2 regions of the Janthinobacterium sp. JF4 genome follow, and region 1 is predicted to be linked to the other one. Evidence: predicted binding sites of a transcription regulator. Region 1 holds the regulator's gene; the other holds the start of a gene.
What was found. Region 1 encodes LexA, which represses DNA repair genes until DNA is damaged. Its sites were predicted from a motif close to ACTGTATNNNNATACAGT; they were not measured.

Region 1 (14,602 bases):
GCCTGTACCTGGCGCAGATCGATTACGATCCGAAATGGGCCTTGCCGCAAGACAGCAGCAGCGCCTTGCCCTGGTTTTGATCTGCATCAATAAAGGATAGCCATGCCTCGCACACGCATCAAGATCTGCGGCCTGACCCGCGCCGAAGACGTTGCCGCCGTCGTGGCGGCCGGCGCCGACGCCATCGGTTTCGTGTTTTATCCGAAAAGCCCCCGCTATGTGACGCCCGAGCAGGCGGCCAGCCTGATCGCGGCCATGCCGCCCTACGTGACGACGGTGGGCCTGTTCGTCAACGCCACGGTGGAAGAAGTGCGGGCGACGAAGGCCGTGGCGCCTTTGTCCCTGCTGCAATTTCATGGCGACGAGACGCCCGAGCACAGCGCGGCGCTCGCCGCAGCCGTGCAGACGCCGTTTACGCAAGTGTTCCGCGTCAAACCCGACACCTCCTTTGAAGATTTGCTAGAATACGAACAGCGCTATCGCGCCGCCTGTCCCTTGTTCTCCAGCCTCTTGCTGGACACCTATGTGGATGCCTACGGCGGTGCAGGAAAGGTATTTGATTGGTCCCTCATTCCAAAAGAACTCGCGCCTCGGGTCGTTTTAAGTGGTGGCTTGAGCGTACAAAACGCGACTGACGCAGTGGTGCGCGTGCGCCCTTACGCCGTCGACATCAGCAGTGGTGTCGAAGCGTCCAAGGGCATCAAGGACGCATCCCGAGTCCGCGCGTTTATTGCCGCGGTGCAGGATGCCGATGCCATCATTGCCAGAGGAAACAACCATGAATGACCACACCACCATGCCCGGCGCCGCCGCCGCATTGTTCCACGCCACCGATTACCCATTTCCTGACCCGCGCGGCCACTTCGGCCCGTACGGCGGCGCATTTGTTGCCGAAACGCTCACGCATGCGCTGGCCGAACTGAAAGATGCTTACGCCCGCTACAGCGTCGACCCGGAATTCCTCGAAGAATTCCGCTACGAGCTCAAGCACTTCGTTGGCCGTCCGTCGCCCATTTACCACGCCAAGCGCTGGTCCGAGATGGCGGGCGGCGCGCAAATCTATTTCAAGCGCGAAGACTTGAACCACACGGGCGCGCACAAGATCAATAACGTGATTGGCCAGGCCTTGCTGGCCAAGCGCATGGGCAAGCCGCGTATCATCGCCGAGACGGGCGCTGGCCAGCATGGCGTGGCCACGGCCACCATCTGCGCTCGCTTCGGCCTCGAATGCGTGGTCTACATGGGCAGCGAAGATGTCAAGCGCCAGGCGCAGAACGTGTACCGCATGAAATTGCTGGGCGCCACCGTCGTGCCCGTCGAATCCGGCTCCAAGACCCTCAAGGATGCGCTGAACGAAGCCATGCGCGACTGGGTCACGAATATCGAAAACACCTTTTACATTATCGGCACCGTGGCCGGCCCCCATCCGTATCCGATGATGGTGCGCGACTTCCAGTCCGTGATCGGCGAGGAATGCCTGGTGCAGATGCCGGAAATGACGGGTCGCCAGCCCGACTACGTGCTGGCCTGCATCGGCGGTGGCTCGAACGCCATGGGTATCTTTTACCCATACATCGACCAGAAGGACGTGAAACTGATCGGCGTGGAAGCGGCCGGCGAAGGATTGGACACGGGCAAGCACTCGGCCTCGCTGACGGCCGGTTTTCCTGGCGTGCTGCACGGCAACCGCACCTATCTGCTGCAGGATGAAAATGGCCAGATCATCGAGACGCACTCCGTCTCGGCCGGCCTCGACTATCCGGGCGTGGGCCCGGAACACGCGTGGCTGAAAGATTCGGGCCGCGCGCAATACGTGTCGATCACGGATGACGAGGCATTGCAGGCTTTCCACGACTGCTGCCATATCGAAGGCATCATCCCGGCCCTGGAATCGTCGCACGCATTGGCCTACGCGGCCAAGCTGGCGGCCACCTTGCCGAAAGACCAGATCGTGCTGGCCAACCTGTCGGGCCGTGGCGACAAGGACATGCATACCGTGGCGGAGCGCATGGGATTGAATTTCAGTTAAGCAACTGACAAGCCCAAGTAGGTCGGGTTAGCGCGAGCGCGTAACCCGACATTCCTCACAGATATAAAGAAAGCTCCCCATGTCCCGTATCGCCACCACCTTTGCCAATCTCAAATCGAACAACAAGACCGGCCTGGTCACTTTCATCACCGCCGGCGATCCCGGCCCTGACGCCACCGTGCCCCTGATGCATGCGCTCGTCGAGGGCGGCGCCGACATACTGGAACTGGGCGTGCCGTTTTCCGACCCCATGGCCGAAGGCCCCGTCATCCAGCGCGCCTGCGAACGGGCCTTGAAATTCAATGTCGGCATCCACGATGTGTTCGGCTATGTGCGCCAGTTCCGCGAGACGAACCAGACGACGCCCGTGGTGCTGATGGGTTATGCGAATCCTATCGAGCGCATCGGCAACGCCGCCTTCATTGCAGCGGCGCAAGCGGCTGGCGCCGATGGCGCCATCGTCGTCGATTACCCGCCGGAAGAGTGCGAGGAGTTCGGTGCCGCCATGCGCGAAGCGGGACTCGACCTGATCTTCCTGCTGGCGCCCACCTCGACCGAAGAGCGCATCGCGCAAGTGGCCAAGGTTGGCGGCGGCTTCAGCTATTATGTGTCGCTGAAAGGCGTCACGGGTGCGGGCAACATTGATACGCAACAGGTGGCGGAACGTCTCGCGGCCATCCGCCAGCATGTAAAATTACCTATCGGCGTGGGCTTCGGCATCCGCGATGGCGCCACGGCCAAGGCTGTTGCCAAGGTGGCTGATGCCGTCGTGATCGGCAGCCGCATCATCCAGGAGATCGAAAATGCCCCGGAAGGCGGTGCCGTCGACGCCGTACGCAGCTTTACGGCAGGCATCCGCGCCGCACTGGACGCCTGAGCAAGCTTGTTGTTTACGCAAGCTCAGGTGGCGGCAAAGTTCGACAGCCCGGCGATAAACGGCTACACTTCGGCCACTGATTTGCCTGTTATTGTGCAATAGATAAAATTTTTGGTGGCGCCCTGCGGGGCGTCGCCGTTTACCGTCTGCCGGGGGCGTCCACCGACGCTACCCCTACAAGGGCCCAAGGAGAAAATATGAGTTGGTTGGAAAAACTGCTGCCACCGCGCATCCAGCGTTCTGATGCCGCCGCGCGCAAGACCATGCCGGAAGGCCTGTGGGTCAAGTGCCCGTCGTGCGAAGCCGTGCTGTACCGTACGGACCTGGAATCGAATCTGCACGTGTGCCCGAAATGCGATCACCACATGCGCATCCGCGCGCGTGAACGCCTCGACAGCCTGCTCGACGCGGGGGGGCGCTATGAAATCGGCCAGGAAATCCTGCCCGTCGACACCTTGAAATTCAAGGATAGCAAGAAATACCCTGACCGCCTGAAGTCCGCCATGGAAGCGACGGGCGAGACGGATGCGATGGTCGTCATGGGCGGCGCCATCATGAGCCTGCCGGTGGTCGTGGCGTGCTTCGAATTCGAATTCATGGGCGGTTCCATGGGTTCCGTCGTGGGCGAGCGCTTCGTGCGCGGCGCGCAGATCGCGCTGGAACAGAAAGTGCCGTTCATTTGCATCACCGCCACCGGTGGCGCGCGCATGCAGGAAGGCTTGCTGTCCCTGATGCAAATGGCGAAAACCACGGCCATGCTGACCAAGCTGTCGGAAAAGAAATTGCCCTTCATCAGCGTGCTGACCGACCCGACCATGGGCGGCGTGTCCGCCTCGTTCGCCTTCATGGGCGACGTCGTCATCGCCGAGCCGAAAGCGCTGATCGGCTTTGCCGGCCCGCGCGTGATTGAAAACACCGTGCGCGAAAAACTGCCGGAAGGTTTCCAGCGCGCCGAGTTCCTCGTCACCAAGGGCGCCGTCGACATGATCGTCGACCGTCGCAAGATGCGCGAAGAAATCGCGCGCCTGCTGGCTTTGTTGCAGAATCAGGCTGTGGAAGTGCTGGCTTAATTTGCCGCTGGCGTCGGGTTACGGCCTTTGGCCTAACCCGACCTACATCGTCCTGCCGCGTTATATCTCTTCTGCGCCTTGCGCATCGCATCCTTCAAGAAGTCTCCCATGCAAAACCTCCCTACGTCATTGCCAGACTGGCTCGCCCTGCTGGAAACCCGCCATTCGGAAACCCAGATCAACATGGGCCTGGACCGCGTGCAAGCCGTCAAGGCGCGCATGCAGCTGGCGTTTACTTGCCCCGTGATCATGGTGGCGGGCACGAATGGCAAAGGGTCCACCTGCGCCATGCTGGAATCCGTGCTGTTGCGTGCCGGCTACAAAGTGGGGCTGTACATCAAGCCGCACTTTCTCGATTTCAATGAGCGCGCCCGCGTGCTGGGCGAGATGGCCAGCGACGAGCAGCTCGTCGCCAGCTTCCAGGCTGTCGAAGCCGTGCGCGGCGATACGCCGCTGACGTATTTCGAATTCACCACCCTGGCAATTGTGCATTTGCTGTCGCAGGCCAAGCTGGACGTGGCCATCCTGGAGGTGGGCCTGGGCGGGCGCCTGGACGCCGTCAACGTGATCGACGCCGACGTGGCCATCGTCACCAGCGTCGACATCGATCACACGGATTACCTGGGCGACACGCGCGAAGCGATCGGCTTCGAGAAGGCCGGTATCTTCCGTCCAGGCAAGGCGGCCATCTGCAGCGACCCCGTGCCGCCGCAGTCGCTGATCGACCATGCGACCGCCATCGGCGCCGACCTGTGGCTGATGGGCCGCGATTTCAACTATTCGGGCGACAAGCAGCAGTGGAACTACGGCGGACGCGAGCAGCGCCGCAATTCGCTCGCGTATCCAAGCTTGCGCGGCGCCAACCAGATCCTGAATGCGACGGCCGTGCTGGCCGCGCTGGAAGTGCTGAAATTGAAGCTGCCCGTGGGCGCGCAGGAAGTGCGCACGGGCCTCGTGACGGTGGAATTGCCGGGCCGCTTCCAGGTCTTGCCCGGCCGCCCCAGCGTGATCCTCGACGTGGCGCACAATCCGCACGCGGCCTCGGCGCTGAACCAGAACCTGGGCAATATGGGTTTCCACCCGTACACGTATGCCGTGTTCGGCTCCATGCTGGACAAGGATATCGATGGCGTATTGGCCGCGATGAGCGAGCACGTCGACCACTGGTGCCTGACTGGCCTGCCGTCGCCGCGCGCGGCGACAAAGTCCGAGCTGGCCGCCAAGGTGCAGATCATGCTGGAAGATAAGCCCGACAGCAGCGAGCATACTGTGTCTATTTTCGATGATCCGGCACAAGCTTTTGCAAATGCAATGAGCCGGGCCGGTGAGAATGATAGAATTGTGGTCTTTGGTTCTTTCCTCACCGTTGCCGGCGTGATGAAGGCCCGAAAATCCTCACTTCACTGAAACGCACTCGACTGAAAATCACGCATGGGCTTGTTCTCGAAACTGTTTAAAAACAAGCAAGAATCGTCTGGCGAAGACAGCGGCTTTTATGTCCCTGGCGAAGCACAGTCGCCGACCCGCAAGCGCGCAGCCAACACCTCCGGTGGCGGCGGATCGCGCCGTGGCGGCAAGGAAGCGCCGGATCCGGTCTTGCCTGAAAAAAAGCGCGCACGCCGCCGCCTGGTCGGGGCCATTGCCCTGGCCCTGGGCGTCGCTGTCGGCTTGCCGATGCTGCTCGATTCCGAGCCGAAGGCACCGTTCAACGATATCGCCATCGACATTCCGTCGAAGGAAAAGGCCGTCGCGCCAGCACCGGCGCCCGTGCCGGCCGTTCCGGCCCAGGCCGCAGCAAATGGCCTGGACCAGTCCGAGGAAATCGTCGACGCGCCGCTGCCGCCTGCAGCCAAGCCCACGCCTGCGCCTGCGCCGGCACCCGTGCTGGCCGCCGCGCAGCCTGCGCCGCTCAAGCCGACCTATGTGGAACCGAAACCCGAGCCCAAGCCTGAACCGAAACCTGTCAAGGTGGAGCCGAAGCACGACACCAAGCCGGAGCCGAAACACGAGTCCAAGCCCGAATCCAAGCCAGAGCCCAAGCATGAAGTAAAAGCGGAAGCCAAGCCTGAGGCCAAGCCTGCCAAGCCGGCGCAATCGGCCGACGATGCGGCGCGCGCGCTGGCTATCCTGGAAGGCAAGCCACTGGACAAGCCGCAAGAGAAGGTGCAGGACAAGGCGCACGACGGCGGCAGCGGCAAGTTCGTGGTGCAGGTGGCGGCGCTGGCGACGCAGGACAAGGTCGATGAGTTGCAGGACAAGCTGCGCGAAGCGGGCATCAAGTCGTACACGCAGAAAGTCTCCAGCCCGGCGGGCGAGCGCATCCGCGTGCGCGTGGGACCGTTCGGCAGCCGCGAAGACGCCGAAAAGACCCGCGCCAAGCTGCAAAAGCTGGGCCTGGGCGGTTCGCTGGTGCCGGCGTGATGTTGCAAGGCTGAACGCGCGTGACGATCTTCGATTACCTGGTGCTGTTCGTCTTGGTGACGTCCGTGCTGATCAGCATGATGCGTGGCCTGGTCAAGGAAATACTGTCATTGGTCAGCTGGATCGTGGCTTTCGTCATTGCCAACGCCTATGGCGCCACCCTGGCGAAATTCCTGCCGGAAGCCGTGCCGGGCGAAGCCATCCGTTTGTTGCTGGCCTTCGTGGTGCTGTTCATCGGCGTGCGCATTCTGATGGGATTGCTGTCCATGACGGTCGACGCGCTGGTCAAGGTGACGGGCCTGAGCCTGGCCGACCGCACCCTGGGCAGCCTGTTCGGCGTGGCGCGGGGCCTTGTGATCGTGCTGACCGCCGTCATCTTGTGCGGCATGACGTCCATACCGCAGCAGCCATTCTGGAAAAACGCGCAGCTCAGCCCGCTCGCGGAGCAGGGCGCGCGCGCCATCAAGCCTTATCTGCCTGCCGCTTACGCGCAGCATGTGAAATTTTGAATTTTTTTAAAATCAGTAGCACAGTTTAGGAGCACACCATGTGTGGCATCGTCGGCGTCGTTTCCCATCAACCTGTCAATCAATTGCTCTATGATGCATTGTTGCTCCTGCAACATCGCGGTCAGGACGCGGCAGGGATTGCGACCAATCACAGCAGTATGTTTTCCATGCACAAGGCCAATGGCCTCGTGCGTGACGTCTTCCGTACGCGCAACATGCGTTCGCTGCAAGGCACGACGGGCATCGGCCATTGCCGCTACCCGACGGCTGGTTCGTCGAGCGAAGAGGAAGCACAGCCGTTTTATGTGAATGCGCCGTTCGGCATCACCCTGGCGCACAATGGCAACCTGACCAACTGGGAACAGTTGAAGCTGGAAATGTTCAAGAACGACCGCCGCCACATCAATACCGATTCCGATTCGGAAGTGCTGCTCAACGTGCTGGCGCATGAAATCCAGGAAGCGACGACGGGCCTGAACCTGGATCCGGAAGCGATTTTCAAGGCCGTTACCGTGCTGAACCGCCGCGTCAAGGGCGGTTACGCGGCCGTCGCGCAAATCGCCGGCGTGGGCTTGCTGGCCTTCCGCGACCCGCACGGCATCCGCCCGCTGTGCCTGGGCATCAATGAAACGGAGCAAGGTCCCGAATACCTGATCGCCTCCGAATCCGTGGCCCTGGAAGGTATGGGCTTCCGCTTCGTGCGCGACATCGGTCCCGGCGAAGCCGTCTTCATCGATGCCGACAAGAAATTGCACAGCGCCCAATGCGCCGACAATGCCAGCCTGAACCCATGCGTGTTCGAGTTCGTCTATTTGGCCCGTCCCGACTCCGTTATCGACGGCGCCTCCGTGTACGCGACGCGCCTGAAAATGGGCGAATACCTGGCCGAGAAGATCCGCGCCGAGTTGCCTGGCGTGCATATCGACGTGGTCATGCCGATTCCCGATTCCTCGCGTCCGGCCGCCATCCAGCTGGCCATGGCGCTGAACATCGAGTACCGCGAAGGCTTCATCAAGAACCGCTATATCGGCCGTACCTTCATCATGCCGGGCCAGGCGGCGCGCAAGAAATCCGTGCGCCAGAAGCTCAACGCGATCCCGTCCGAATTCAAGGACAAGGTCGTGCTGCTGGTCGACGATTCCATCGTGCGCGGCACCACCAGCCGTGAAATCGTGCAGATGGCGCGCGAAGCGGGCGCGACGAAAGTCATCTTCGCTTCGGCCGCGCCGCCGGTCATCTACCCGAACGTGTATGGCATCGACATGCCAACGCGCGACGAACTGATCGCCTACGGCCGCACGACGGAAGAAGTGTGCCGCGAAATCACGGCCGACTACCTCGTGTACCAGGATATCGGCGCGCTGAAGCAGGCGATCGCCGACGTCAACCCGGCCCTGACGAACTTCGAGGCATCGTGCTTCGATGGCGTGTACGTGACGGGCGACGTGTCGCAGGAGTACCTGGACCGCCTGGAATATGCGCGCCACCATCCGAAGGCGGCAGCGCCCGAAGATACGCCGCGTTCCCAGTTGAACCTGAACCTGGCAACGACAGAAGCATAAGTAAGCTGCCCGGCCGATGCCGGGCATTTTTTTCTCCGCGATCATGACCACCAATAAAAACTACGGCTTTACCACCACCATCCTGCATAACGACCGCCGCAAGGGCATCGAACACGGTTCCCTGCACAAGCCCGTACATACTTCTGTTGCCTTCGGTTACGCCGATGCGCGCCAGCTCGCCTCCGTGTTCCAGGGCAAGGAGCCGGGCTTCCGCTATGGCCGCCAGGGTAACCCGACGGTCTCCGCGCTGGAAGACAAGGTCAACAAGATGGAAGACGGCGTCGCCACCCTGTGCTTCGCCACCGGCATGGGCGCCATCGGCGCCGTAGTGCAATCCTTGCTGCGCGCGGGCGATCATGTCGTCTCGTCGGCCTTTTTGTTTGGCAACACCAACAGCCTGTGGCAAACGGTGACGGGGCAGGGTATCGCCGTGTCCTTCGTCGATGCCACTCTTGTCGCCAACGTGGCGGCCGCCATCACGCCGCAAACGCGCATCGTGTTTGTCGAAACCATCGCCAATCCGCGCACGCAGATCGCCGACCTGAAAAAAATCGGCGACTTGTGCCGCGAGAAGGGCATCTTGTACATCGTCGACAACACGATGACGACGCCATACCTGTTCCGCCCGAAAGCGGTGGGCGCGGGCCTGGTGGTCAATGCCTTGACGAAATCCATTGGCGGTCACGGCAATGCGCTGGGCGGCAGCTTGACGGACACGGGCGTGTTCGACTGGACCCAGTATCCGAACATTTTCGACAATTACAAGAAGGCGGCGCCGGCGCAGTGGGGCATCGCGCAAATCCGCGCCAAGGCCTTGCGCGACTTCGGCGCCTCCCTGGGCCCGGAAGCGGCGCACCATATCGCCGTCGGCGCGGAAACCATGGCCTTGCGCATGGACCGCACCTGCTCGAACGCCCTGGCGCTGGCCACCATGCTGGCCGCGGACCCGCGCGTGGCCGCCGTGCATTACCCGGGCTTGGCGTCGCACCCGCAGCACGCGCTGGCGACGGATTTGTTCCGCAGCTATGGTTCCCTGTTCAGCTTTGAGTTGAAGGACGGCATCGACTGCTTCGATTTCCTCAACCGCCTGAATTTAGCGATTCCAGCCAGTAACCTGGGTGACACGCGCACCCTGGTCATCCCCGTCGCCCACACGATTTTCTACGAGATGGGTGCCGAGCGGCGCGCCAGCATGGGCATTGCCGAATCGCTGATCCGGGTGTCCGTCGGCATCGAGGACGAGGTTGATTTGCTCGAGGATTTCCGCCAGGCGCTGGACGTATAACAAGCCGCGCAAATGAAAAAGGGCCGCGACAGTCATGCTGTTGCGGCCCTTTTTACGTGCGGCAGTCTAATGCCAGCTGCGCATGAGTCCGACGGCCAGACCTTCCAATGCAAACTCGTCTTCCGGCGACACGGTAATGACCTTGAAGTCGGGGTTTTCCGGCAGCAGTTCGATGACGGAGCCCGTTTTCTTGTAGCGCTTGACGGTGACTTCGTCGCCGATGCGGGCGACGACGATCTGGCCATTCTTGGCGCTGTCGACCTTTTTCACGGCCAATAAATCGCCATCCATGATGCCGGCGTCGCGCATGGACCAGCCGCGCACCTTCAGCAGGAAGTCGGGTTTGGCCGAGAACAGGGCCGGGTCCACGTTGTAGCTCGCTTCCAGGTTTTCCTGCGCCAGGATGGGCGAACCGGCAGCCACGCGGCCGATCAGCGGCAGCGACAGCAGCAGCGCTGCCGGCACTTTCGACGGCGCCGCTTCGGCGGCCGCGCCGATCAGGCGGATGCCGCGCGAGGTGCCGGGCGAAATCTCGATCGCGCCCTTGCGGGCCAGGGCTTGCAAATGCTCTTCGGCCGCATTGGCCGATTTGAAACCCAGTTCATTGGCGATTTCGGCACGGGTGGGAGGAAAGCCCGTATTTTCAATCGCGTCCTTGATCAGGTTCAGGATTTGTTCTTGTCGTGCTGTCAGCTTGATCATGAGCGGTGGGTGCATACTAAAATGCTGTCTATATGAACAGTCTGTATTTTTGTACAGTATCGCCCACTATGCAAGGGGATTTCCGTGTTTTCGGCGAATTTCGCAAGAAATACTTGTCCACGGGCGGAAAGCAGGGGCGAGTACGCGCTTTTCGGACGCTTGAGGAAGGAATGATTGAAACGTTTGCAAAAGGCGGTTATAATCTTCGGCTGACCTTCCCACACCCGTCTTGACGCCGGGGTGGGCGATTATCAATCCGACCTGAAGGAGTTTGCATGCGTCATTATGAAATAGTCTTTATCGTCCATCCGGACCAAAGCGAGCAAGTGCCCGCGATGATCGAACGCTACAAAGCCAGCGTAACCACCCGCGGCGGTTCGGTTCACCGCGTGGAAGATTGGGGCCGCCGTCAAATGGCTTACTCGATCCAAAAGCTGCCTAAAGCACACTACATCTGCCTGAACATCGAATGCGACAACGAGACCCTGGTCGAGTTGGAAACAGCATTCAAATTCAATGATGCCGTGTTGCGTCACCTGACCGTTAAAATGAAGAAAGCTGAAACAGCTCCTTCGCCGATGATGAAATCGGTACAACGCGAAGACGCGGCCAAAAGCCACCGCACCGAAGCACCAGCAGCCGCTCCTGCCGCAGCAGCAGCTTAATTCTTGACCAGGATCGTGCGCTGAACCAGCTACAAGTTACCGCCATCATTGCCGAGCGCGAAATATTGCGCTATACCCCGGCAGGGCTGCCGATTGTGAATGCAGTATTGCAACACAGTTCGCAGCAGATGGAAGCAGGGATTGCCCGTTTGACCGAGTTTGATGTTGCCGCGCTAGCCGCTGGCGAGATCTCAGGCCGGTTCAGTCAGGCAAGCTTGGGCGGGGTGTATCAGTTCACGGGTTTCCTGGCCAGGAAGAGCCGCAACAGCAAGAGTTTGGTGTTTCACATCATTGATTTTAGTGCAGTCAATTCTGACTAGCGCATTTTAGATACAGGAGCCTGACATGGCATTCGGTAAAAAGTTCGACAAAAATAAGCTCAAGCTTAAAGAAAAACGCAAACAGCAAAACCCATTGTTCAAACGTAAGAAGTTCTGCCGCTTCACCGCAGCTCACGTTGAACAAGTCGACTACAAAGACGTCGACACGCTGAAAGACTTCGTCCAGGAAAACGGCAAGATCATGCCAGCACGCCTGACCGGTACCAAAGCGCACTACCAGCGCCAAGTCGACACCGCAATCAAGCGCGCTCGCTTCCTCGCGCTGCTGCCATACACCGATCTGCACCACGCTTAATCGGTCAGATATTCCTGGAGAAGAACTATGCAAATCATTCTGTTAGAAAAAGTTGTTAACGTCGGTAACCTCGGCGAAGTCGTCAAAGTCAAAGACGGTTACGCACGTAACTTCCTGATCCCGCAACGCCTGGCACGTCGTGCTACGGCTACCGCTGTGGCTGAATTCGAAGTCAAGCGCGCCGAACTGGAAAAAGCTGCTGCCGCCAAACTGGCCGCATCGCAAGCCCAGGGCGAAAAACTGAGCGGCCTGACCGTTCAAGTTGCTCAAAAAGCTGGTGTTGATGGCCGTCTGTTCGGTTCCGTCACCAACTTCGACATCGCTGAAGCGCTGAGCAAGCAAGGTTTTGCTGTTGAAAAAGCACAAATCCGCATGCCTACCGGCCCGCTGAAGATCGTTGGCGAGCACAACGTTTCGGTTGCTCTGCACACCGACGTGGTTGTGGAAGTTGTTATCGCTGTCGTTCCAGACGCGAACGCGTAATCGTCTGCGGGCCTGGCCCGCAAGCGTTGCCGCACTATGAAAAGCCGGGCTCGCCCGGCTTTTTTGTGGCCTTTTTTTCGCTCAATTTCAGCCCTTTATTTTTGCCAGCACGCCGAAGCGGGTATAATTCGCGCCATGAACGCCCCCTCTGATCCGCAACTGGATTCCCTCCGTATTCCGCCGCATTCGATCGAAGCAGAACAATCCGTCATTGGTGGTCTGCTGCGCGACAATGCAGCGTATGACCGCATCGCCGACTTCATGCATGCGGAGGATTTCTATCGCTATGACCATCGCATCATCTTCGAGCAAATCGTCAAGATGGTTAACGCTTCCAAGCCAGCCGATGTCATTACTGTTTTTGAAACCCTGACCCAGCTCGGCAAGGCCGATGATGTGGGCGGACTCGCTTACCTGAACGCCATGGCGCAAAACACGCCATCGGCCGCGAACATCCGGCGCTACGCCGAGATCGTGCGCGACCGCGGCGTGCTGCGCAAACTCATCACTGTCGCTGACGATATCTCCGGCACGGCCTTCAGCCCGCAAGGCAAGGAAGTCAAGCAGATGCTTGACGAGGCCGAATCGAAGATTTTCGCCATCGCCGAAGAAGGCGCGCGCGGCGCCCAGGGCTGGACTGCCATCCAGCCCCTGCTGACGCAAGTGGTCGAGCGCATCGACGAACTGTACAGCCGCGACAACCAGAGTGAAATCACGGGCGTGCCCACCGGTTTCATCGACCTCGACCGCATGACCTCCGGTCTGCAGCCGGGCGACCTGGTGATCGTGGCAGGACGCCCCTCGATGGGCAAGACGGCGTTTTCCGTCAACATCGGCGAAAACGTGGCCATCGACAGCGGCTTGCCCGTGGCCGTGTTCTCGATGGAGATGGGCGGCGCCCAGCTGGCCATGCGTATGCTGGGCTCCGTCGGACAGCTCGACCAGCACCGCCTGCGCACGGGCCGCCTGAACGACGAAGACTGGCCGCGCCTGACGAATGCGATCCAGAAGATGAACGACGCGCAGTTGTACATCGATGAAACGCCGGCGCTCAACTCGATCGAATTGCGTGCCCGTTCGCGCCGCTTGTCGCGTCAATGCGGCAAGCTGGGCCTGATCATCGTCGATTACTTGCAGCTGATGTCTGCCAATACGCCGGGCGACAACCGCGCCACGGAGATTTCCGAGATTTCACGGGGCTTGAAAGGCCTGGCGAAAGAACTCGGTTGCCCCGTGATCGCGCTGTCCCAGCTGAACCGCTCGCTGGAGCAACGCCCGAACAAACGTCCTGTCATGTCCGACTTGCGCGAATCGGGCGCTATCGAGCAGGATGCCGACGTGATCCTGTTCATTTACCGCGACGAGGTGTATAACCCCGACTCGCCAGACAAGGGAACGGCCGAAATCATCATCGGTAAACAACGTAACGGTCCAATCGGCAGCATCCGCCTCACCTTCATGGGGCAGTACACCAAATTTGGCAATTACAGTGGTGGCCTGGCGCTTTACCAAGGCGACTAACACAGCAGCACTGCTATTCCATTGGCCGCCCCCTCCACCGGGGCGGCTTTCTGTAGTAAATAACACGACTCAATGCTTAACGGAGAATGACATGTTTGGACGCTTGATGCCCACTGAGGGCAAGTTTTTTGAATTGTTTAACCAGCACGCGGAATTGTGCGTCAAGGGCGCCAAAGAGATGCTCGGCCTGATGACCAATTTCGACGACCTGGAAAACCGCGTACATGCGATCGAAAGCATCGAGAAACAGGCGGACAAAGTCACCTACGCCACCGTGGAAATGCTGCACAAGACCTTCATCACGCCGATCGACCGCGATGACATCCATCAGCTGATCACGCGCCAGGACGACATCCTCGACCTGCTGGAAGATGCGGCGCAAACCGTCTCGCTGTACGACCTGAAAGCCGTCACGCCGGAAGCCAAGCGCCTGGCCGAACTGGTGCTGGCCTGTACCGAAAAAGTGCGCGACGCCGTCGCCATGCTGCACAACATGGACAACTCGCGCAAGATCGTCGCCATCTGCGAAGAGATCGACCGCCTGGAATCGGACGCCGACCACGTGATGCGCGCCGCCATGTCCAAGCTGTTCCGCGACGAACCGGACGTGCGCAACCTGATCAAGCTGAAAGCGATCTACGAAATTCTGGAAACCGTGACCGACCGTTGCGAAGATGTGTCCAATATTATCGAAGGCATCATCGTCGAAAACGCGTAAGCGTTGGGCTGTCCTGAACCAGAATCAGAAAAGAAACTATAATGACCATACAAATCAGCATCTACGTGCTAGGCCTGTTGATCGTCCTCGCGCTGCTGTTTGACTTCATGAACGGCTTCCACGA
Region 2 (14,602 bases), on a different contig from region 1:
TGCTGGACCACGCCACCTTGTTTTGCTCAACGTTAAAATTGACCAGTTTTCTGGTCTTGCTGGCACTTTCCGGCTGCGTCATGCCGAAGATGGAGCCAGGTGCACCGGCGACCGGCGCCAGCGAAGATGCGCTCGTAGAGGTCCACATCATCTCCGGGGTGGCCATCGTCCTCTGGAGTGTTCCCGTCGCAGCGTCGGCCAGGGACAAGCCTTGGTCAAGGCTGAACAAATTGCTGCCCTGTAGCGTCGCCGAAGTCATGGGCGCAAACCATAATGGCGTTCCCGTGAGCGCCTCCAGCGCCTGCACGCCATTCGTATCGCCACTGGCAACGCTATGGAACAGCTTTCCACCACTGACCATCGGCTTCATCCATAAAGGAGGTATGGTATAGCCGTCGCGCTTGGGGAATGATGAGTAGGATGTGAACACCGTCGTTCCGGTGCTCGCATTCAAACCATACAGTACTTGCCGGCTGTCATCGGTGCCAGTTCTCACATACAGCATATCGGCCGAAGTGCTGGAAAAAGGATCTCTGCCGAAATCACGGCTCCAGGCGACGCTGCCGTCGGATTCCTTCAGCGCATACAGAATCGCACCTGCGTTCAAGAAAACATGATTGGCGGAAATCACCATTGGCGTGCGGTGCATATAGCTGGCGCCGGGAATGGGCCAGGTCCAGCGCCTGGAAAATTTCGACACATCGAGCGTGACGGGTACATAACTGGAGCGTTGCGCATTGCCTCGCTCACCTTGCCAATCGGACACACCCGGCCAGCGCGTCAACGCAGTCAAGGTAGACAACGCCCTGACTTCAACGTCATATGGCACCGACATGGTCGTCACCGGATAGCGCGCGCTGCACTCAAGGTCACGGCAGGCGCGTATCTCAATGTTACCGCGATAGCGTCCACTGGCCAGGGCTGGCACCGTTTTCAGCGTGAACTCATACATGAAGTCACCATTCCAGCGGAAGTCGGACGTTTTGATAAAGACGCCTTTCGGATCGGTGGCGGTAATGTACAGATTGATTTTAGACTGTCCGGATGGTGCCGCAAGCACGCCGCTGGTCGTGGCGGCCTGCCCCTCATAAAAAGATTCGGATATGGAAATTGGATTAACAAACTCCACCGGTATGACGTGCAAGGCGCTGACCGAGTAAGGCAGCAACTGCCTTGAATAGGAGATCGGATTGCTGCAGGCCGCATCCCGGCAAACCTGGATTTCCATATAGCCTTCATAAGTACCAAACGACAGCGTGCTCGGCATCTTGATCAGGGCGGTATACGTCACATTATTCTCTTGAGTAACGGAACTACTCAACTGCAATACGCCAGTTGGATCGAAGAAGCGGAAAAAAAGCGGTTCTGTCGCCGGGCTGCTCAAAGTAATCTGCACTTTCGATACCTTGCTCTCGCCAAGCAGCATGACTTCCACCATCTTCGATGGCGTAAACGTCAACGCCGGATAGATCACACCAGGCTTGGTGGGTACGACTGGATCTGGCTGTGCAGGGGTCACCGGCGTTACTGGCGCAATCGGTGTTTCGGGTACTGGTACGGTCGGTGGCACCGTGACCACAGGCGGCGTCGGGGTCGGAGGAGCGACATTGCGCCCCCGCCGCCACAGGCGCTGATACAGCATAGGATAATCGAGGCGAGCAGTTTCTTTACAGACATCAGCATATCCACATTATTTTCCATCAAGAAATTTTCAAGTTGTCAAATAATATAGATTGATAAAAATATTGTCTATCTTTTAAAACATGCTTCTGCGCCGCGATGGTTTGACGCCACGCTAAAAAGAGCCCTGCATGGAATATCTCGGCCCAATAAAAAACGGCGCGGATTGCTCATGCAATCCGCGCCGTTTCTCTTTTTGATAGCACCCCAGTCATTGCCGGCGTGTCATTTATCGCACGCCAGTCTTTGCCGGCGTGTTTCTCCCCCACTACTAAATCTTACTCAGCCAAACGCTTCTCCAGCGCCGCCTTGTTATCTGCCAATTCTTGCGGCAGATGATACGCGAGTTTTTCGAACAACTCCGTATGCAATTTCAATTCTTCCACCCACGCGGCCTTGTCGATCGAAGTGATGGTGTCGAACTGTTCTTGCGTGAATGGCAAGCCATCCCAGTTCAGGTCGCCATACTGCGGCGTCGTGCCGAACAGGTTTTCCACGCCGCCCGCCTTGCCTTCGATGCGCTCGAGCATCCATTTGAGCACGCGCATGTTGTCGCCAAAGCCAGGCCAGACGAACTTGCCTGCTTCGTCCGTACGGAACCAGTTGACGCAGTAGATCTTCGGCAGGGCGGCGGGGTTGACTTTGCCCACCTTGACGCCCATGTCCAGCCAGTGCTGGAAGTAATCGCTCATGTTATAGCCGATAAACGGCAACATGGCAAATGGATCGCGGCGCACGACACCCATCTGGCCCACGGCCGCGGCCGTCGTTTCCGAACCCATGGTGGCGGCCATGTAGACGCCTTCAACCCAGTTGCGCGCTTCGGTCACCAGCGGCACGGTGGTCGAGCGACGGCCGCCGAAGATGAAGGCCGAGATCGGCACGCCGGCCGGATCGTCCCAGGCGGCGTCGATCACTGGGTTTTGCGTAGCGGCAACCGTGAAGCGTGCGTTCGGGTGCGCCGCCTTGGTGCCGGACGCTGGCGTCCAGTCCTTGCCCTGCCAGTCGATCAGGTGGCTTGGCGCTTCCTTGCTCAAGCCTTCCCACCACACGTCGCCGTCGTCCGTCAGCGCCACGTTGGTGAAGATCGTGTTGTCGCGCATGGACGCCATGCAGTTGTAGTTGGTTTTTTCGTTGGTGCCCGGCGCCACGCCAAAGTAGCCCGCTTCCGGGTTGATGGCGTACAGGCGGCCATCCTTGCCCGGCTTGATCCAGGCGATATCGTCGCCGATGGTGGTCACTTTCCAGCCGTTAAAACTTGCCGGCGGGATCAGCATGGCGAAGTTGGTCTTGCCGCAAGCCGATGGGAACGCTGCTGCGACGTAATGCTTCTTGCCTTCCGGCGATTCCACGCCGAGGATCAGCATGTGCTCGGCCAGCCAGCCCGGATTGTTGTCCGATGCTTGCGCTTCCTGGTAGCCCATGTTCGAGGCGATGCGCAGGGCGAAGCATTTCTTGCCCAGCAAGGCGTTGCCGCCGTAGCCGGAACCGAAGGACCAGATTTCGCGCGTTTCCGGGAAATGCACGATGTACTTGGTGCTGTTGCACGGCCATTTCACGTCTTGCTGGCCGGCCGCCAGCGGCGCGCCCACGCTGTGCACGCACGGCACGAACGCGCCATCCGTGCCCAGCACGTCGTACACGGCACGCCCCATGCGGGTCATGATCTTCATGTTGACGGCGACATAAGGCGAGTCGGACAGTTCCACGCCGATGTGCGCGATCGGCGAGCCCAGCGGGCCCATCGAGAAAGGCACGACGTACATGGTGCGACCACGCATGCAGCCGTCGAACAGGCCGTTCAAGGTGTGGCGCATCTCGCCAGGTTCGGTCCAGTTATTCGTCGGGCCGGCCGCTTCTTTTGTTGCCGAGCAGATATACGTGCGGTCTTCGACGCGGGCCACGTCACTCGGGTCGGAGCAGGCCAGGTAGGAATTCGGGCGCTTTTCGGCATTGAGTTTTTTCATGGTGCCGCTGGCAACCATTTCAGCGCACAGGCGCTCGTACTCTTCTTGCGAACCATCGCACCAGTAGATGCGGTCTGGCTTGGTCAGCGCGGCAATGTCGGCCACCCAGTTGATCAGTTTCTGTTGTTTAATATAAGCTGGGACGTTGAGTGCGGCGACGCCACCCATGACGGGCTGATTCATATTACCTCCAATACCAATAAAAGAAATTCTGGTCGTTCCGGCAAGACAGGCAGCATCGTTGAGAGGTGGCTGCGGCTCACTGCGGGCGGTGCGTTCACGCGGGCAGGGCTCTGGTGTCGTTTACCTGGATCATGCACCCAGGCTGCAGGAACAGTTTGCGCTATAACTATACTCAGGAAGCTTCAAAAGTGCCGGCGATTGTACACCCGCGTACCGGCTATTCTCGCAAAAATGTAGGAGAATAGCTTGACTAATGTAGTAGGCTATTCAGCATTTCCCGTATCCTGTTATTTCCCTACCAAATCCTCACTAAAATCGGCCATCCACCATGAAAATTGCCATCCTCGATGATTACCAGGATGCCGTGCGCGGCCTCGATTGTTTCCAGTTGCTCGATGGCCACGAGGTCAAAGTGTTCAGCAATACGGCGCGGGGCCTGGGCCAGCTGGCGATCCGCCTGGCGCCGTTCGACGCGCTGGTGCTGATCCGCGAACGCAGCAGTTTCAACCGCGCCTTGCTGTCGAAACTGCCGAATCTGAAACTGCTTTCGCAAACGGGCAAGGTCAGCGGCCACATCGATGTGGCGGCCGCCACCGAGCTGGGCATCGCCATCGCGGAAGGCATCGGCTCGCCCACGGCGCCGGCCGAACTGACGTGGGCGCTGATCATGGCGGCGCAGCGCAAGATCGTGCCGTACGCGCAACATTTACAGGAAGGGCTGTGGCAAACGTCATCCATCGAACCGGCGCGCAACACGCTCGGCACGGTCTTGAAAGGGCGCACCCTGGCGATCTGGGGCTACGGCAAGATCGGTCAATTGATCGCCGGCTATGGCCGCGCCTTCGGCATGACCATCCTCGTGTGGGGCAGCGAAGCGAGCCGCGCGGCGGCCGTGGCGGCCGGCGATACGGCGGCAGCGTCGCGCGAGGCCTTCTTTGAACAGGCCGACGTCTTGACCCTGCACCTGCGCCTGTCCGACGCCACACGGGGCCTGGTGACAAACGAGGACCTGGCGCGCATGAAGCCGACGTCCCTGTTCGTCAATACCAGCCGCGCCGAGCTGGTCGCCGATGGGGCGCTGGAAGCGGCGCTGCCCCAGGGGCGTCCGGGCGCCGCCGCGCTGGACGTATTTACGGACGAGCCGCTGCCGCCCGGCTCGCCACTACTGTTGCTGCCGAACGTGCTGGCCACGCCCCACCTGGGCTACGTCGAGCGTGACAGCTATGAACTGTATTTCCGCTACGCCCTGCAAAACATCGTCGATTTTGCGCAGCATCAATGCACGCGCCTGCTCAATCCCGAGGTGCTGGCGCATGCGCGGCAAGTCCCTCAGGAGCGCTGAAACCCCTTGATGAGGTCCGGCTCGCCCGTGATGCGGATGGCGGGCGCGGGCAGCACATGCCGACCGCGCCACAGCCCAGCCCAGCCGGGCGGCCAGGCAATGTCCGGTCCGCCGTACGGCGCCACGCCGGCGCGCACGGCGACGACCGGCACGGGCGGCATGTCGGGCAAGGGCTCGCCTGCCGTGCGCGGCATGTCCAGGCTGTACATGTAATTGGGTAACAAAGCTTCGCAGACGCGGCCAAACCAGTCGCTATGGTCGTCGTCGCGCCCCAGCGCCTGCGCCAGCCCCTGCGGGTCGAAACGTGCCAGGGCATCGATCAGCTCGCCAGTGGTGGCGCCCGGCGTATCGCCCCAGCCCATCACGGGGTTGACGTTGTAGTCGGCGCCCGAGCCATACCAGCCTTCGCGCCAGGGCCGCTGCATCCAGTCGCGCGGCCCCGTAAACAAATGCCAGCGCCAGTGCAGGCCGGACGGCTTGGGCCAGGAATACAGATACAGTTTTTGATAGCCAGCCTGGTGCAGCTCGCGCACCATGGCCATCAGGCGTGCATGCGGCATGCGGTCCGGTGGCGCGCGGCGAAACAGGATCGCTTCGCCATCGGCAAACTGCACGTCGTCGGTCGACAGGTTCAGGTCCAGGGTCCGCGCTTCGCTGCCGAAACGGGCGGCAATCCAGCCCGTCAGCAAATTGACGGACGTGATCACCCCGTAACCGCGGTGGCGGTGAAAAATGACGGTGCCGGGAGCGAGCGCTTTCATACGGAGTCGGGGTGGCAGGCAAACAAAGAAACCAGTGTACTCACAGATGGCCAAATTTTCCAGATGCGGCGCGGTAGCAGGGCGGCAAGCACACGGCCCCATCTGCGGCGCATTCACGCAACGGCGACAATCCACGCTATCATGCGCGTCATTCTCCACTGACATCGTGACCACATCATGACTTTGCGCATACTCGCCACCGGCGGCACTTTCGACAAACACTACAACGAATTGAACGGTACCCTGGGCTTTTCCGACAGTCATTTGCCGGCAGCGATTGCCCGCGCGCGCATGACGGCGCCCGTGGCGCTGGAGCAATTGCCGCTGCTCGATTCGCTCGACATGCAGGATGCGGACCGCCAGCGCGTGCTGGCCTCGTGCCGCGCGGCGCACGAAAAAGCCATCGTCATCATCCACGGCACCGACACCATGCGCGAAACGGCGCAAGTGCTGGGCGCGGCGAACCTGCAGCAAACGGTGATTTTGACGGGCGCCATGATTCCCTACGAAATCGACAACTCCGATGCCCTGTTTAACCTGGGCTTTGCCTGTGGCGTGGCGCAAACCTTGCCAGCCGGCGTGTACGTGGCCATGAATGGCCAGATCTTTGCCTGGGACAATGTGCAAAAGAACCGCGCCGCCGGCGTATTCCAGCCCTTGTAAGCCAACGCCTGACAGGGCGCGACAGGCAGACCAGCAAACGCTCTGGCTGACACGCTGTCACAATTCGACCAGCCCGTTTTCAACGGGCTTTTTTACGTTTTTTTACCTTTCACAAATTCTGCAAAGCAACGGTTTTCCTCGAATTATTGTAGGCAAAGCATTGAATTGCCAATACAATAATTTTATGTTGTAAAAAAACGCCATTGATCCTTTTTAAAAACGGCGATATTGTTAAATATAAAACTGTAATTTAACAATTAAATTAAATATTCTTCTGTATCCATAATTTATTGCCAAATCCGACACGGTTGAGGTGCATTTTTTCTTGCTGAGACGACATAATGATTGCCTCGACAAGTAATAAGTGCATTTATAACAATATTGTGCTAAGTAGTCTTCCACCTCCCACCGACGTGGTTCCGCCTACCGTACACGAGCACCGCTAGCCCTCTATCCGATGGCTTGATACGTGCTCGTGTGCTGCTTGTCGTTATTAAAACTACTACGGAGTAATTGTTATAATGGCATTCAAAGAAAAAATTGGCGTGCGCAGCGTACGCCTGGCCCTGACCGTACTGGCAGGTAGCGTCTTGTTCTCTGGCCAATCCATGGCGGACGAAGCAATTCAAAAAGTTGAAATTACCGGTTCGAGTATCAAGCGTATCGCTGTCGAAGGCGCCTTGCCAGTACAGCGCCTGTCGCAAGAAGCGATCGCCAAATCGGGCGCCACTTCGGTAGCCGACCTGATCCAGGCTCTGCCAGCCATGCAAGGCTTCACCATCGGCGCAGTTGCTGCCGGCTCCGATTCGGGCGGCAATACCAGTGCATCGCTGCACGGTATCGGCGAGTCCTACACCCTGGTACTGCTGAATGGCCGCCGCATCGCGCCACAAGGCTCCGGCACCACGGTCAACCTGAACGCCATTCCGATGAGCGCCGTTGAGCGCGTCGAGATCCTGACCGACGGCGCTTCGGCCCTGTACGGCTCGGACGCCATTGCCGGCGTACTGAACTTCATCCTGAAGAAAAACCAGCAAGGTGCCACCCTGGAAGCCACCTATGGCGGTCCGGAAGACAAAGGCGGCAACGCCTGGAATACCAGCGTCACCTACGGTTTCGGCGACCTGGACGAAGACCGCTTCAACGTGCTGCTGTCGTACCGCCACGACGAGCAGTCGAAACTGAGCGCCACCGACCGCAAGTTCGCCGCTACCTCGTATGTGCCATTCAGCCGCAACGGCAACAACTACGTATGGGACCGCACCAGCACCTCGGCTTCGCCAGCAGGCGCCACTGTTGCCTACAATAGCGGTGCTAAATCGACAGCCTTTACGCCTTACCTGGCGATGAATGGCAAGTGCCCTGAAGACTCCTACAAGACGACCAGCAACGCGCGCGCTTGCGGCTTCGACACGGGCTCCACCGTGGAAGTCGTACCGCAATCGAAACGCGACAGCCTGTTCTCCAAAGCTACGTACAAGCTGAACGACAACCTGAACGCGTTCGCCGAACTGGCCTACTCGCGCTACGACCTGACGGCGCGTATCGCCGCCAATCCGATCCCGATTTCGATCGCCAAGGGCAGCGCGCTGTACAACACCTATGTATCGCCCTACCTGACGCCAGCGCAACGTGCCGACGTCAAGTCGATCACCGCCAACTACCGCAGCACCGACTTCGGTCTGCGCGCCAGCAACACCATTACCGAAACCAAACATATGGTCATTGGTGTGGAAGGCGAACTGGGCGCGTGGAACTTCGAAAGCGGCCTGACCTGGTCGCAAAACTCGATCGACGAGCGCTACACGGGTGGTTACCAAAAGAGCCAGGAATTCAAGAACATCCTCGCCAATCCGGATTTCGATCCGTTTGCAACCACGCAAAAACCATCCGTGCAGGCACAAATCGCTGGCGCGCAGTTCGTCGGTTCGGTGCGTACCGCATCGACCACGATGCGCGGCCTCGACACGCACGGTTCGCGTGAATTGTTCTCCTTGCCAGGCGGCAAGGCCAGCCTGGGTATCGGTGGCGACTACCGCACCTATACCTATGAGCAATCGCCAGGCAGCAATGCCACCGGTGACGATATCTACAACTTCAACACCAAAGCCGCCTACGACATGAGCCGCGACACCTACGGCGCGTTCGTCGAGTTGCTGGCGCCGCTGGCCAAGTCGTTCGAAATGACCGTGGGTGGCCGTCACGATGCTGTCAAGGCGATCGATGACAAGCTGAACCACAAAACTGTCGGCAAGAAAGACAGCGCCAATACCTACAAGGTATCGGCACGCTGGCAGCCAGTACAGACCGTGCTGATCCGCGGTTCGTACGGCACGGGCTTCAAGGCACCAAGCATGCTGGAAATTGCTCAGCCACTGGTCAACGCCGGCTTTACCGCCAAGAAATTTGACTGCCCATACCCAGGCAACGCACTGTGCCGCGCGGAAGCAACGCAATACAACGCCGTGTCGCAAGGCAATCCAGATCTGCAATCGGAAAAGTCGAAACAGTTCACCCTGGGCTTCCGTGTCGAGCCTAGCTCGGCCTTCTCGTTCGGCGCCGACCTGTGGGATGTGAAACTGCGCAATGCCGTGTCGGAAGTTTCCGAAGAGCAAGCATTTGCCGATCCGATCAAGTATGCGTCGAGCTTCGGAACTTATACCGAGCCATCGACCGGCATCACCTATTACTCGTTCAAGAAACTGTCGGTCAACATCGGCAAGAAGGAATACCGTGGTATCGACTGGGATCTGTCGGCCAACCACAAGTTTTCCTTCGGCAAGCTGACGGCCCAATTGAGCGGTACGCACATGTTGCACGCCAACTACACCAAAGCCGGTAGCGATAATATCTACACCAGCAACATGAACTTCTTCGGCGACACCAACGAAGTCACGTTCCGCAACCTGATGAAGCTGACGACGACCCTCGACACGGGCCGCCTGAGCAACACGGTAACCGTCAACTACCGTAACGGCTACACCGATGCAGCCGCTACCGTGTATAACCTGGCGACCCAGCAAGAAGAGAAAAACTTCCGCCTGCAAGTACCGTCGTACACCACGTTCGACTGGCAAGCACGTTTCGCCTTTGACAAGCAAACCACGATCCGCGCAGGCATCAAGAACCTGTTCGACCGTGCACCACCGCTGTCGCTGCGCGCTTCGTCGGGCCACCAGGTTGGTTTCGACCCACGCTACGCCGATCCAATGATGCGTTCGTTCTACATCACCGGCAACTACAAGTTCTAATTTGACGTTTTGAATTAACTTGTCTGAAAGCGCCTTGCACTTCACCGTGCAAGGCGCTTTTTTTATGCCGAAACATATTGCACAGGCGAAAAAAAGGAGCCGCAGCTCCTTTTCCATACCGATATACCTGCTTTTATGCAGTTGCTTCGCCGCCCAATGCTTCGACCACGTCGGCCATCAGCTTGCTCAGTTCGCCCGTCATCAGCATCACGTCGCCGTCGAAACGCTCGTCGTCGTTCTTCGTGCTCGATTCCGTTTCCTTGATCACGTCCAGCGGCTTGACGCTCTTGATGGCCAGGGACTCCGTCAGCACGAACGAGATCTTGTCGTTCCAGGTCATGGCCAGGCGCGTGCACTGCTTGCCGGCCGCGATGTGGCGGCGCACGTCGTCCGCTTCCAGGGTGTGGCGCACGTAGCGCACGGTGGCCTTGCTCTCGCCCGTGGCGCGCAGTTCCGTATCCATGTCGACCGTGAAGCCGGCAGGCGCATCGTCGGCCTGCAGCCATTCCGTCATCACCGCCACGGGCGAGCGCTGCACGCGCAGGCTTTCCAGCGGCAATTTGTCGACGGCTTTCAACAGCAGCTTGATGACTTCATCGGCTTTCGCCGGGCTGGCGGCATCGACCACCAGCCAGCCATTGACGGGGTCGATCCACGTCCAGACGTTGCTGCGGATGCTGAAAGCGCGCGGCAGCAACTCGTCGGCCACGCGTTCCTTCAATTCCTTCATGGCTTTTTTACCCGGCGCAAAGCCTTGCGCTTCTTCCATCTCGGCGGCGCGGGCCTTGGCGACCTGGTTGATGACGGTCGCTGGCAACAGTTTCTTTTCCGTGCCCAGCAAGATCAGCATTTGCTTGTTGACCACGTGGACCAGGCCGCCGTTCGGGCGTGGCGTATCCCAGCCCTGGCGCATCAGATCCATGCTGGTCGCCGGCGTAAATTTGTTCGAGGACAAGGCCTCTTCCAGTTGTTCTGGCGTATAGGCCCATGGTGCGGGCAGGCGGTAAATCTGAAGATTCTTGAACCACATAGTTTTTGTCTTCCGTTTGTTTCAGTAGTGCCAGGGGAACGCCATTCTACACTTTCGACATGAAAATGCCGTCAAAAGCGCGGTCTGGCGCGGTATGTGTCTTACAGGAAACGTGCTACAGGGCCGGGAACAGCTCGGCCTGGGCGGGAACCTGCCGCATCACGATGGCCGGGTCGCACAGGGCAGAAATGCGCACGCCCAGCAGGCGGATTTTCTTTTCGAATGGCACGCGCCGCAAACAATCGCGGCTGGCGCGCAGGATGGCGGCGGCGTCCGCCGTGGCGCTGGGCAAGGTGACGTCGCGCGTGACGGTGCTGAAATCCTCGAAGCGCAGCTTGATGCCCACCGTGCGCCCCGCCAGCGACTGTTTATCCAGGTCGCCCGCCACGCGCGTGCACAGGCTTTCCAGCTTTTCCGACAGGGTGGCGCGGTCGCGCACCACCTGCAAATCGCGCTCGAACGTCGTTTCGCGGCTGACGGATTTGGTTTCCCGGCTCGTCTGCACGGGGCGATCATCGATGCCCAGCGCCGCCTGGCGCAGCCAGCCCGTGTACAGGTCGCCGAACTGCGTGCGCAGCATGGCCATGTCGGCCCGGGCCAGCTCGCCGATCGTGACTATGCCCAGGGCTTCCAGCTTGGCCGTCGCCTTCGGGCCGATGCCATTGATCTTTTTCGCCGGCAAGGGCCAGACGCGCGTTTCGATATCCTCGGGCGACAAGATGGTGAGCCCGTCGGGCTTTTCCAGGTCGGAACAGATTTTTGCCAGCAATTTGTTCGGCGCCAGGCCGATCGAGCACGACAGGCCTGTCGCCTCGAACACGGCCGCCTTCAGGCGCGCCGCCATGGCCGGCGCCTGCTCGCCGTATTCGCTCAGGTCGACATAGATTTCATCAATGCCCACGTTCTGGATGATCGGGCACAGCTGGGCCACGGCTTGCTTGAAGCGCGCCGAATATTCACGGTAGGCCTCGAAGTCGGCCGGCAGCAGGATGCTGTCGGGCGCCAACTTGGCCGCCTTCATGATGCCCATGGCGGAAAACACGCCGAACGCGCGCGCCGCATACGTCGACGTGGTGACGACGCCGCGTCCCACGTAGTCGCGCATGCGCGCAAACTGCCGCGTACCGTCTTCCAGTAGCACGGGCTGCTGCAAGCGCCCGCCGCCGATGACGACGGCCTCGCCGCGCAATTGCGGATATTTCAACAGTTCCACGGAGGCAAAGAAAGCGTCCATGTCCAGATGGGCTATCCAGCGGCGGGCGGGTGACTCGGGAAGTGGGGAGGCAGATGTGGTCAAGGACACCTCGCGGCAAGATACTGTAGTTATATACAGTATCGCTGGAAATGCCCATGGATGCAAGTTGAAACACGCGCGCACCGCAGTTGCTTTTCTCAATAGCAAGATTACAATCCTGACACAACTATTCAAAGGAGTCGCCTTGTCCATTACCCATCACGCTGCGCGCCGCCGGTCCATTTGGTCATCCATCCTGCCGGCCCTGCTGCTGTCCACCTTGGCGCCAGCCGCGCTGGCCGCCGATGCAGCCGCCACCGCGCCTGTCGCCGCCAAGACAGCCTGGCAGGAAACGCGCCACGGCACGGTCGTCACGGACGACTACCGCTGGCTGCAGAAGAAAACCGATCCTGCCGTGATCGATTACCTGAATGCGGAAAACGCCTACACGGCGGCCGTCACGGCCCCGATCCAGCCGCTGGCCGACAAGGTGACTGCGGAAGTCAAGGGACGCATGCAGGAAGTGGACTTGTCCGTGCCTGCGCGCCAGGGCAATTTCTACTATTACACGCGCATGGAAGCGGGCAAGCAATACGCTATTCACTGCCGCCGTCCCGTCGGCAAGAACGGCGCCTACGATGCCCAGGCGGCTGAGGAAATCCTGCTGGATCAGAATCAATTGGCCGAAGGCCACAAATTTTTTGCCGTGCGCGCGTTTGCCATCAGCCCGAATGAACAGCTGCTGGCCTACACCACCGACACGACGGGTTTTCGCCAGTACGAACTGCACGTCAAGGATTTGAAAACGGGCAAGTTGCTGGGCGATACCATGCCGCGCGTGACGTCCCTGGCCTGGGCGGCGGACAATGCCACCCTGATGCTGACGCAGGAAGACGCCACCACCAAGCGCGCGGACCGATTGTTCCGCCTGCCGCTGGGCGGCACGCCGCAGCAGGTCTACCACGAGCCGGTGGAACAGTTCGCCATCGGCGTGAGCCGCACGCGCGACCAGCGCTACTTTGTACTCACCGCGCGCAGCACGGACACGAGCGAGGTGCTGCTGCTGCCAACGAGCAAGCCGCAAGGCAGTTTTCAGTCCGTGCTGAAACGCGAAAAGGGGCACCGCTACGGCATCGAGCACCGCGACGGCCAGCTGTACATCCTGACCAACAAGGACGCGAAGAATTTCCGCGTCGTCAGCGCGCCATTGAGTGCCCCGCAGCCGAAGCACTGGAAAAGCCTCGTGCCGCACAACAAGGATGCCGTGATCCAGTCCATCGACGTCTTCCAGGGCTACCTGGTGGTGATGGAAAAGGCACGCGCCCTGAACCGCGCGCGCATCCTTGATTTCGCGCACAAGAACTGGAAGACGGTGCAGTTCGACGACCCCGTCTACCTGGCCACGGCGGCCGGCACGCCGGAGTTTTCCGCCACACAATTTCGCATGTCCTACCAGTCGCCCGTCACGCCGCCCACGGTGATTGACATCAGCATGCAGGATGGCAAGCGCACGGTGCTGAAGCAGCAGGAAATCGTCGGCGGCTTTGACGGCAGCCGCTACACCACGCAGCGCCTGTGGGTGACGGCGCGCGATGGCGTGCAAGTGCCGCTGTGGATCGTCTACAAGAAAGGCGTCAAGCTCGACGGTTCCGCACCGCTGCTGCTGTACTCGTACGGTTCGTATGGCATTTCCACGGAGGCCAGTTTTGCCATCAGCCGCATCAGCCTGCTGGATCGTGGCGTCATCTATGCCCAAGCGCATATCCGCGGCGGCACCGACATGGGCGAAGCCTGGCATGAATACGGCATGCTGATGAAGAAGAAAAACACCTTCAATGACTTCATCGACAGCGCCGACTACCTGGTACGCGAAAAATGGACCAGCCCGAACCGCCTCATCATCCAGGGCGGCAGCGCGGGCGGCCTCCTGATGGGCGCCGTCGTCAACATGCGCCCCGAGCTGTTCCATGCCGTGCACGCAGCCGTACCGTTCGTCGACGTGATGAACACCATGATGGACGCCAGCCTGCCGCTGACGACGGGCGAGTACCTGGAATGGGGCGACCCGAACCAGAAGGCGGCCTACGACTACATGCTCAGCTACTCGCCTTACGACAACATTGCGCGCAAGAATTATCCCGCCATGCTGGTGACGACGGGCCTCAACGACAGCCAGGTCATGTACTGGGAACCGGCGAAATATGTGGCCAAGCTGCGCGCATATAAAACGGACGGCAATCCGCTGCTGCTGAAAACGAACATGGGCGCCGGCCACGGCGGCGCTTCCGGCCGCTATAACGCAATTGCCGAGAATGCGTTCAATATGGCATGGATGCTATCGCAGTGGGACATTACAGAGTAAAGTGAAAAAAGCGCTTGCAGAAGGATTTCGCCCGTCCTATAATAGCGCCTCTTCCAGACGTGGTGACAAACGTCGGGATGGTTTTCTGAGACAAGCAACGGGTGCTTAGCTCAGTTGGTAGAGCGGCGC

Region 2: the regulator LexA is predicted to act here: its motif matches at 12,194-12,211, upstream of dinB (DNA polymerase IV).

The regions. Positions count from the first base shown of each region.
Region 1 is NZ_JCAQAV010000032.1:11,982-26,583, reverse strand. Features, by position in the region: gene truA (tRNA pseudouridine(38-40) synthase TruA) at 1-80, shown strand, start outside; gene AC54AF_RS20260 (phosphoribosylanthranilate isomerase) at 103-786, shown strand; gene trpB (tryptophan synthase subunit beta) at 779-2,029, shown strand; gene trpA (tryptophan synthase subunit alpha) at 2,109-2,906, shown strand; gene accD (acetyl-CoA carboxylase, carboxyltransferase subunit beta) at 3,104-3,976, shown strand; gene folC (bifunctional tetrahydrofolate synthase/dihydrofolate synthase) at 4,085-5,383, shown strand; gene AC54AF_RS20235 (SPOR domain-containing protein) at 5,408-6,397, shown strand; gene AC54AF_RS20230 (CvpA family protein) at 6,418-6,906, shown strand; gene purF (amidophosphoribosyltransferase) at 6,945-8,468, shown strand; gene AC54AF_RS20220 (cystathionine gamma-synthase family protein) at 8,512-9,753, shown strand; gene lexA (transcriptional repressor LexA) at 9,820-10,455, opposite strand; gene rpsF (30S ribosomal protein S6) at 10,731-11,120, shown strand; gene priB (primosomal replication protein N) at 11,141-11,440, shown strand; gene rpsR (30S ribosomal protein S18) at 11,466-11,756, shown strand; gene rplI (50S ribosomal protein L9) at 11,784-12,239, shown strand; gene AC54AF_RS20190 (replicative DNA helicase) at 12,375-13,760, shown strand; gene AC54AF_RS20185 (DUF47 domain-containing protein) at 13,852-14,478, shown strand; gene AC54AF_RS20180 (inorganic phosphate transporter) at 14,517-14,602, shown strand, end outside.
Region 2 is NZ_JCAQAV010000018.1:84,720-99,321, forward strand. Features, by position in the region: gene AC54AF_RS15385 (outer membrane protein assembly factor BamB family protein) at 1-1,642, opposite strand, end outside; gene AC54AF_RS15390 (phosphoenolpyruvate carboxykinase (GTP)) at 1,959-3,830, opposite strand; gene AC54AF_RS15395 (NAD(P)-dependent oxidoreductase) at 4,159-5,172, shown strand; gene AC54AF_RS15400 (L-asparaginase) at 5,160-5,933, opposite strand; gene AC54AF_RS15405 (asparaginase domain-containing protein) at 6,111-6,596, shown strand; gene AC54AF_RS15410 (TonB-dependent receptor) at 7,118-9,847, shown strand; gene AC54AF_RS15415 (recombination-associated protein RdgC) at 9,981-10,877, opposite strand; gene dinB (DNA polymerase IV) at 10,993-12,174, opposite strand; gene AC54AF_RS15425 (S9 family peptidase) at 12,317-14,473, shown strand.